2 linked regions of the Undibacterium sp. KW1 genome follow. The protein of the gene in region 1 binds, or shares a complex with, the protein of each later gene. Links are inferred from orthologs where the notes say so. Each region holds a gene or a part of one and is shown in the gene's direction. Other genes may lie near its edges.

Evidence for each region. The genes of interacting proteins can lie anywhere in the genome.
Region 2: the proteins of eno (region 1) and UNDKW_RS13930 are in contact, whole or in part, in a solved structure (PDB 2FYM), measured with the Escherichia coli proteins. The link is inferred for Undibacterium sp. KW1 from one-to-one orthologs.

What each region holds. Positions count from the first base shown.
Region 1 is NZ_AP018439.1:2,390,404-2,394,740, forward strand. Bases 1,012-3,816 are described here. They hold eno (phosphopyruvate hydratase), read left to right. Parts: upstream 1,012-1,674; coding sequence 1,675-2,958; downstream 2,959-3,816. Other genes in these bases: UNDKW_RS10735 (CTP synthase), read left to right, coding at 1,012-1,219; UNDKW_RS10750 (hypothetical protein), read left to right, coding at 3,627-3,816. Outside these bases: more of UNDKW_RS10735, read left to right, coding at 1-1,011; more of UNDKW_RS10750, read left to right, coding at 3,817-4,337. UniProt on the Escherichia coli protein: Catalyzes the reversible conversion of 2-phosphoglycerate (2-PG) into phosphoenolpyruvate (PEP). It is essential for the degradation of carbohydrates via glycolysis.
Region 2 is NZ_AP018439.1:3,094,443-3,099,425, forward strand. The notes cover bases 903-4,353. They hold UNDKW_RS13930 (Rne/Rng family ribonuclease), read left to right. Parts: upstream 903-1,243; coding sequence 1,244-4,153; downstream 4,154-4,353. Other genes in these bases: chrA (chromate efflux transporter), read left to right, coding at 4,312-4,353. Also shown: UNDKW_RS13925 (RluA family pseudouridine synthase), read right to left, coding at 1-603; more of chrA, read left to right, coding at 4,354-4,983. UniProt on the Escherichia coli protein: Endoribonuclease that plays a central role in RNA processing and decay. Required for the maturation of 5S and 16S rRNAs and the majority of tRNAs. Also involved in the degradation of most mRNAs.

The sequences.
Region 1 (4,337 bases):
CACAGTCGGTGATATTGAGTCCCTGCCTTTCCTTGAGGCTGCCCGTCAACTGAGCCTCCGTGCTGGCCGTAATGCTGCCGCTTTCGTGCATTTGACACTGGTGCCTTATGTTGCCGCTGCTGGTGAATTGAAAACCAAGCCTACCCAGCACAGCGTACAAAAACTGCGCGAAATCGGTATTTTTCCTGATGCCTTGTTGTGCCGTGCTGACCGTCCTATCCCTGATGATGAGCGCGCCAAGATTTCCCTTTTTGCCAACGTGCCTGAAGAAGGCGTGATCTCAGTCTGGGACGCCGATACCATCTATAAGATTCCACAGATGTTGCACGACCAGGGCCTGGATAAAATCGTCTGCGATAAATTGGGCTTGTCACCAAAACCGGCTGATCTGGCGATGTGGGACAAATTGATCTATGCGCTGGAAAATCCGAAAGAAGAAGTCACTATCGGCATGGTAGGTAAATATGTCGATCTGACAGAGTCGTATAAGTCTTTGACAGAAGCCCTGCGTCATGCCGGTATCCATACTGAAAGCCGTGTGAATATTGAATACGTGGATTCTGAAGAAATTGAAGCTCACGGCACCAAGTCGCTGGAAAAATACGATGCCATCCTGGTGCCAGGCGGCTTCGGCAAGCGTGGTGTAGAAGGCAAGATACTGGCAGCCCGTTATGCACGTGAAAACAAAATACCTTACCTGGGTATTTGCCTGGGTATGCAGGTTGCCCTGATTGAATATGCACGTAACAAGGCAGGTCTGGCCATGGCAAACTCGACAGAGTTTGATGCCGAGACAGAACAGCCTGTGGTTGCACTGATTAATGAGTGGCAAAACCATGACGGTAAAGTCGAAACACGCGATGAGAATTCCGACCTCGGCGGCACCATGCGCCTGGGGGCACAGACTTGCGCAGTTCGCCCCGGTACGCTCGCGTCCGAGATTTATGGCAATGTCGTGACTGAGCGTCATCGCCATCGCTATGAGGCCAATAACCATTATCTGGGACGTGTGGAGGCTGCTGGTTTAACAGTATCTGCCCGTACACCGACAGAAGATTTGTGTGAAATCATGGAATTGCCACGCGATGTGCATCCATGGTATCTGGGTGTGCAGTACCACCCTGAATTCAAATCGACACCGCGCGACGGTCACCCCTTGTTTATCTCTTTCGCCAGGGCGGCGATAGAACATAAAAAGGCGCAGGGTAACAAGGCATGAGATGTAAGGGATTTGATGCAGACCTCCAGTTGGGTAGTTTGAATACTGGTTTGTCTGTTATCTGCAAATTCTGATTAAAAGGCGAGCCACTTTTGCGGCTCGCCTTTTTTTGCAAGATGGTATGTAGTTGCCTGAAAGAATGTTGTTAGCAGGCCCCGGAGACTGTACTGATGGGGTATGCCAGGCTTTTTGAACCTGCTTTTGCATGATTTAATCTGTGGGGAAGGTTTTTTTGCTTATCAGCGTAAAAAGCCGCAAGAATAAAGTTTTGTGCGGCTTGAAGTGTCCCCGTAATGGGGTATCATCTGCACCATCATTTTGGCTGTAATAAAGTCATTACAGCTGCCAGCTTTATTTATCTGTCGGCATATCCAGCCAGCAGATGTTTTGCAAATCAGATTCGTATTATTTTGTTAGATATTTTGTTCGATATTTTGATTGTTTAGGAGAATTGAATGAGTGCCATCGTTGACATTATCGGTCGTGAAGTTCTGGATTCGCGCGGTAACCCAACTGTTGAATGTGATGTCTTGCTGGAATCTGGTGTCATGGGCCGCGCTGCTGTGCCTTCCGGCGCATCCACAGGTTCCCGCGAAGCGATAGAGCTGCGTGATGGCGACAAGTCCCGCTATCTGGGCAAGGGCGTCCTGAAAGCCTGCGAACACATCAATACTGAAATCGCTGAAGCCATCATGGGCCTGGATGCGAATGAACAGGCATTCCTGGATCGTACCCTGATCGATCTGGACGGCACTGAAAACAAGAGTCGCCTCGGTGCAAATGCCATGCTGGCTGTGTCCATGGCTGTTGCCAAAGCTGCTGCTGAAGAAGCTGGCCTGCCACTGTACCGTTATTTCGGCGGTTCAGGCGCAATGCAATTGCCAGTGCCTATGATGAACGTCATCAACGGTGGTGCACACGCTGACAATAATCTGGATATTCAAGAATTCATGATTATCCCGGTAGGCGCGCCAACTTTCCGCGAAGCAGTTCGCTATGGTGCTGAAGTATTCCACGCACTGAAAAAAATCCTGCATGACAAGGGTTTGACCACAGCAGTTGGTGATGAAGGTGGTTTTGCTCCTTCCGTAGATAACCATGAAGCCGCCATCAAACTGATCATCCAGGCGATAGAAGCTGCTGGCTACGAGCCAGGCACGCAAATCGCCCTGGGCCTGGATTGCGCTGCCAGCGAATTCTACAAAGATGGCAAATACCACCTCGAAGGTGAAGGCCTGACTTTGTCTTCCGCTGACTTTACCAACCTGCTCGCAACATGGGTAGATAAATATCCTATCATCTCCATCGAAGATGGCATGGCCGAAGGCGACTGGGACGGCTGGGCTATCCTGACTGAAAAACTGGGCAAGAAAGTCCAGATCGTTGGCGATGACTTGTTCGTCACCAATACCAAGATCCTCAAAGAAGGCATACAAAAAGGTATCGCCAACTCCATCCTGATCAAGATTAACCAGATTGGTACTTTGACTGAGACTTTTGCAGCGATCGAAATGGCAAAACGTGCAGGTTATACTGCCGTTATTTCCCATCGTTCCGGTGAAACAGAAGACAGCACTATCGCTGACATAGCCGTTGGTACCAATGCCTTGCAAATCAAGACCGGCTCTTTGTCCCGTTCTGACCGTATGGCAAAATACAACCAATTGCTGCGTATTGAAGAAGATTTGGGCGAAATTGCCAGCTACCCTGGTCGCGACGCCTTCTATAATCTGAAGTAATCTGGTATCGTGCAAATAAAAAGGGGAACTGGGTTCCCCTTTTTCTTGTAGGTCTGCTTTTGGAAACAGATTGGTTTTGTTTTTATTTTTTTGCTTTAATTATCCGTGCGTTTGATAGCTCTTTCCTTTGCTGCCCTGTTGATGTTGATCCAATACCCGCTGTGGTTGGGTAAGGGGGCTGGTTGCGTGTCTGGGAGTTGGACAGGCAGGTAGCGCAGGTAAAAGGAAATAACGAAAAATTAAAAGAACGCAATGGCAAGCTCGAATCCGAAGTGCAGGATTTGAAGACAGGTACAGATGCGGTAGAAGAGCGTGCCCGTTTTGAGCTGGGCATGATCAAGAAGAACGAAATTTTCGTGCAGATACTGGATGCCAATTCACCTGCTTCAACGACTGCACAGCCTGACCAGGTCAAGCGCTGATAGTATTCATAGTCAGCCTGATGTGGCTGTGCTTCCTCAGTTATACCTCATTTACATCCCATATACATATAGCCACATATTTGTTCGTCCTGTATGTGGTCAAGCAGCATTCTGGTGTTAGAATCACCAGTCTTTTTTGCATTTACATTTCGTAACAAAATTGCAGATATTGCATTTTCCTAGATGCCAGCTGCATTTTGTACTTTTTATGCATGGGCGCTTTTGTGCTCAAACTTCGATTACTTCATGAAAAATAACAAGTATCAATTTTTTATTCCCGTCTTATTGTCAGCATTGCTCAGCGCTTGTGGTGGTGGAAGCGGCGGTGCTAGTACCGCCAGCAATAACGCGAATGGCGCTACAGTAGCTGTCAGTAACAGCGGCCGGCAACTTATCGGCATAGTCGCAAAGGGGCGCATCAACGGCGCGCGCGTATCAGCCTTTAGTCTTGATCAGTCCGGTAATAAATCTGCCAGTTCTTTTGCGACAGCTACTACCGGCGCTGACGGGAGCTATGCGATATCGGTACCTGGCAGTGTCACCAGCTTTCTCATCGAAGTAAGCGGGGCGCCAGGTGCAATGATGTATGACGAAGCCACCCAGGCAGATTTGCCTTTTCCTGAAGACTTGAAGTTGCGCAGTGTTGTCAAGCAGGGCGCCAGTCCTGAGCCAGTATATTGGGGCAGCGTTACGCCGCTGACAGAATTGATCGTTCAGCTTGCAGAAAAAGCGGGTGGCCTGAACTCATCCAATATAGACAGGGCCAGGGCAGGTGTGCAGGCTTTACTGGGTTTTGACCCGCAAAGGGTCCCTGTCATCCACACGACGGCAGAGTCATCGCAAGATACTTATGTCGATGAAAAAATCCAGGGCCTGAGTCTGACTGCCATTTCGCAACTGGCACTGGACAAGGCACTTTCCTGCGATGCTACAAGCCAGGGTAGCCGTGTAGCTTGC
Region 2 (4,983 bases), 700 kb from region 1 along the record:
CTTCCAGTCACCATGCACCAGGGTCAGGTAACGCTTGTCAGTAACACCGTCACGCATTTGCTCATGCAAATTTGTTAATGCGCTGCGTTTTTTTGCCAGCAAGAGTATGCCCGAGGTTTCCCTGTCCAGTCTGTGCACCAGCTCAAGAAACTTAGCATCCGGCCTTGATGCGCGCAATTGTTCAATCACGCCATAACTGACACCAGAGCCACCGTGTACTGCCACTCCTGCCGGTTTATTAATAATCAATAAATAATTATCTTCAAAGAGGATAGGGAATTCGTGTTTGGGAACGACCTGCTCGCTGACCTCTGCCATACGGATTGGCGGCACCCGGACCACATCCCCCTCCACCAAACGGTATAACTGGTCTATGCGCCCCTTGTTGACACGCACTTCACCAGAGCGCAAAACCCGGTAAACGTGACTTTTTGGTACGCCTTTACAGATGCGCAGCAAGAAATTATCGATGCGCTGCCCAGCCTCTTCTTCCGAGATCGTGAGCATCTGAACTTTGGGTTGGGAGGCCGAAGGCTGCTGAGGGGAAGGCTTTTCCATCTGAATTTGATGTGCTCCCCTATTATTTGTCGCTAAGTCCTTCATTTTGAATATATAATCATTTTCGCTTCAGCATTTAACGCTGTAAGCAGTGTAAGAGGAATAAACGCCTATTTTACACAGGGGCATGTCCATAAGCCTCGCCTGTTTGCAAATTTGATGGAAAAGATGTGTATGCAGCGTCATTTACAGGTCAAGGTAACCGCCAATTGTTGTTATCGGGCTTAGATAAGTGAAGTTGGATCAGAGAGTTTGAATTGTAAGGATATTAGTCTGGCAAGAGGCGCTGGTTTACATATTAAATCAGTGAGCTTGCCAGTTGATGATTGAGGTAATAGGGTCGATTCCGCCAGACACAACACAATAAGATGGTCTGGCACCAAAGTTGCTCATCGCCTGGCGTTGCACTTGCTTGTTCACCAATAAGCAGGTCAGACAACGCGGGGGACATGTGCACTCGAACTTGATTTATCTTGATTATCCGCGCCCAACGCAAAACAGATGGCCATATTGCCATAACATCAGTTCTACTTGGCTTTTCATGGCCATATAGACTCCGCCCTGTTTTGTCTCAGGCATTTCCCTCCCCCTCAAACACTCCGCTCCCGCGTACATCCCGTATCAGTACAGTTGCCCCTTCAATGGATGGCAACACAAGATGACCACCAGGTCACGGAGTAAAAACATGAAACGTATGCTGTTCAATGCGACGCAGCAAGAAGAGTTGCGCGTTGCCATTGTCAATGGGCAAAAGCTCATTGACATAGATATCGAAACTGCCGGCCGCGAACTGCGCAAATCGAATATCTACAAAGGCGTGATCACTCGTATCGAGCCTTCCCTTGAAGCCTGTTTCGTCAACTACGGCGAAGAACGTCACGGTTTCCTCCCCTTCAAAGAAGTCGCCCGCACCTACTTTAAAGAAGGTGTAGACGTACGCAATGCTTCCATTAAAGAAGCACTGCGCGAAGGCCAGGAAATCATGGTCCAGGTCGAAAAAGAAGAACGTGGCAACAAGGGTGCAGCCCTGACCTCGTTCATTTCCCTGGCAGGCCGCTACCTGGTTTTGATGCCTAACAACCCGCGTGGTGGTGGTGTTTCCCGTCGCGTCGAAGGTGAAGACCGTCAGGAATTGCGCGAAACCATGGACAAACTGGACTTGCCTGGCGGCATGTCTGTGATTGCCCGCACTGCAGGCATAGGCCGCAATGTCGATGAATTGCAATGGGACTTGAATTACCTGATGCAACTCTGGCGTGCCATTGAAGGCGCTGGCAAATCTTCCCCGGGTGCGTTCCTGATTTATCAGGAATCTTCGCTGGTGATCCGCGCGATCCGCGACTATTTCCAGCCTGATATTGGTGAAATCCTCATCGATACCGATGAAATTTACGAACAGGCCCAGCAATTCATGAGTCACGTGATGCCCGACATGGTGCATCGCGTTAAACGTTACAGCGATGATGTGCCGCTGTTCTCACGTTTCCAGATCGAACACCAGATCGAAACTGCCTATTCCCGTACCGTACCACTGCCATCTGGCGGCGCGATCGTAATCGATCACACTGAAGCTTTGGTGTCGGTTGACGTTAACTCGGCACGATCCACCCGTGGTGGCGATATCGAAACGACGGCTTTCAATACCAACCTGGAAGCCGCTGAAGAAGTAGCCCGTCAATTGCGCCTGCGTGACCTGGGTGGTTTGATCGTGATCGATTTTATCGACATGGAAAACGCCAAGAACCAGCGCGAAGTTGAAACCCGCCTCAAAGATGCCCTGCGCTATGACCGCGCACGTGTGCAAATGGGCAAAATTTCCCGCTTTGGCCTGATGGAATTGTCACGCCAGCGCCTGCGCCCTTCCCTGTCCGAAGGCAGCCATGTGACTTGCCCACGTTGCAACGGCACTGGCCATATCCGCGACACCGAGTCTTCTGCCCTGCAAGTCCTGCGCATTATCCAGGAAGAGGCCATGAAGGAAAACTCAGCAGCAATCCATGTCCAGGTACCTGTCGATGTTGCTGCTTTCCTGCTAAATGAAAAACGTGGCGAGATCCTGAAGATAGAAACGCGCCACCGCGTTACGGTCATCCTGATCCCCAACAAGCATCTGGAAACCCCACATTACAAGCTGGATCGCCTGAAAACAGATGATCCACGCCTCGAAGACCACCACGCCAGCTACGCCATGGCTGAGCAGGCCGATACCGACATTGGCTACAGCAAACGTCAGAAAGAAGACGTCAAGCCACGTCAGGAAGCCGTCGTCAAGAGCATTACGCCTGAAACTGCACCTATCGTTGAACGCAAGGAAGTTGCCCCAGTGGTCGTTGCACCAGTTGCAGCCCCAGCAGAACCTGGCTTCTTCGGCAAGTTGTTTGGTTTCCTGTTTGGTAAATCTGAGCCAGCCAAGGTAGAAACACCAAAACCAGCAGAAGAAAAAACCGCCGAACGTGACCGCAATGGCCGCGGCCCGCGCAATGGAAATAGTAACAGCCAGCGTAACCGCAACCGCCGCAACCGTGACCGTGATGAGCGCGAAGACCGCCCGGCAAAGGCTGAGAAGCCAGAGCAGGAAGCAGTCAAACCGGTAGCAGCGGAAAATCCACGCCCACCAAAAGCACCTAAGCCACCGCGTGAAGAGCGGGAATCGCAGGAAACTCGCCGCGAACGTCAGCAACGTCAACGCGACGAGCGCAAGGAAAACCAGGCTCAGGAAAGCAAGGAAGAACCTATCCACAAGCATGTAGATCCAGCACCAGTTGATGTCATGCCAGCAGCTCCACAGCTGGAAGCACTGGAATCTGGCGCAGAAAACGACAATAGCGAGCAAGGCGAAGAGCGTCGTCGCCGTCGCCGTCGTGGTGGCCGCAACCGCAACCGCCGCGACCGCGATGGTAACGAGCAAGTCAATGAGCAAGGCGAATTGCCGATTGACGGCAGTGAAATAGTCGATGCCATTACAGGCAGCGATGTGGCTACAGTGAGCACAGTGGTCGCTCCCGAAGTTGCGACACCAGCAGCACCTGACAACGCGGCAAACCACGTTGCTGAAGTCAGCCAGCCTGCGACCTTTACTGAAGCAGTAAGCACAGCGGCACCTGCTGTCGCAGTAACCGTAGCTGCTGCGGCACCACAGGAAGCCATCAGCACACCAGCAGTTGTTGCGGCTCCTGAAGCTCCTGTAATGGCTGCTCCAGCAGAAGCAAGCCCGGTGGTGGCTCCTGCAGTTGAGACTGCAACAACAGTCAGCACAACTGAACCAGTTCCAGTTACTGAGGCAATCGTCTCTGCTCCGGCAGAAGTTATTCCTCAAGCTTCTGCAGTTGAAGTAGCACCAGTTCAGGTAGTTACAGCGCCGGCAATCAGCACGCCAGCAGCAAAACCACAGGATGCGACCATGCCTTTGGAATCCCTGCATAGCATGCTGAAAGACGCCGGATTGGTATTGGCCAGCACCGACCCAGTGAAACTGCAGGCCGCCAAAGCGGAAGCAGAAAAAATGGTGGCACCGGTACGCGTTCCCCGCGAGCGCAAACCATTGCCAGTTGTTGCTGATGAGCCATTGGTGATGGTGGAAACACGTCGCTCTTGATGTGAGCATATGCCCCCCCGGACAGTCTTCTGCACGGGCTCAAGAAAAAACCGGCTTTCTTTCTGATTGCCGGTTTTTTTGTGTGCATCAACATATAAACAGCGGTCCACTGGCAACATATTTATCAGTTAATCAGTGAAATATAGAAAGCATAAACTTTGCCTGCTCATGAAGTCGCCCTGAAAACTGCATTCCTGTACTGGCTCAAGCTGGGATTCATCAGTTTTGGCGGACCAGCGGGGCAAATTGCACTGATGCATGCAGAACTTGTGGAAAAGCGTCGCTGGATATCCGAAGCACGTTTTTTACATGCCTTGAATTACTGCATGCTCCTGCCTGGGCCTGAGGCGACGCAACTTGCCATCTACATAGGCTGGCTCATGCACAAGACCAAGGGTGGCATTATGGCTGGCCTGCTATTTGTCTTGCCCGGACTTCTGATATTAACCCTGCTGTCCTGGATATACATGGCTGCTGGTGACAATACTGCAGTTCAAGCAATCATGAGCGGCATCAAACCTGCGGTAGTCGCGATTGTTCTGGCTGCGGCCTGGCGCATCGCGCAACGCACCCTGAAGAGCAGCGTATTGGTTGCGGTCGCGATGGCCGCCTTTGCTGCAATCGCCTGGTTACATCTCCCCTTCCCTCTCGTGATCATAGCGGCTGCATGTACCGGCCTGATATTTCGCAAACACTGCAATCCCGTAAAATCAACCTCTGATCACACCACACATCCGCATCTGCCTGCCATCATTGATGACGACACACCTACACCCGTGCACGCACGCTTTTCCTGGTTAAAGCTGCTCATCACATTGAGCCTGGGGATA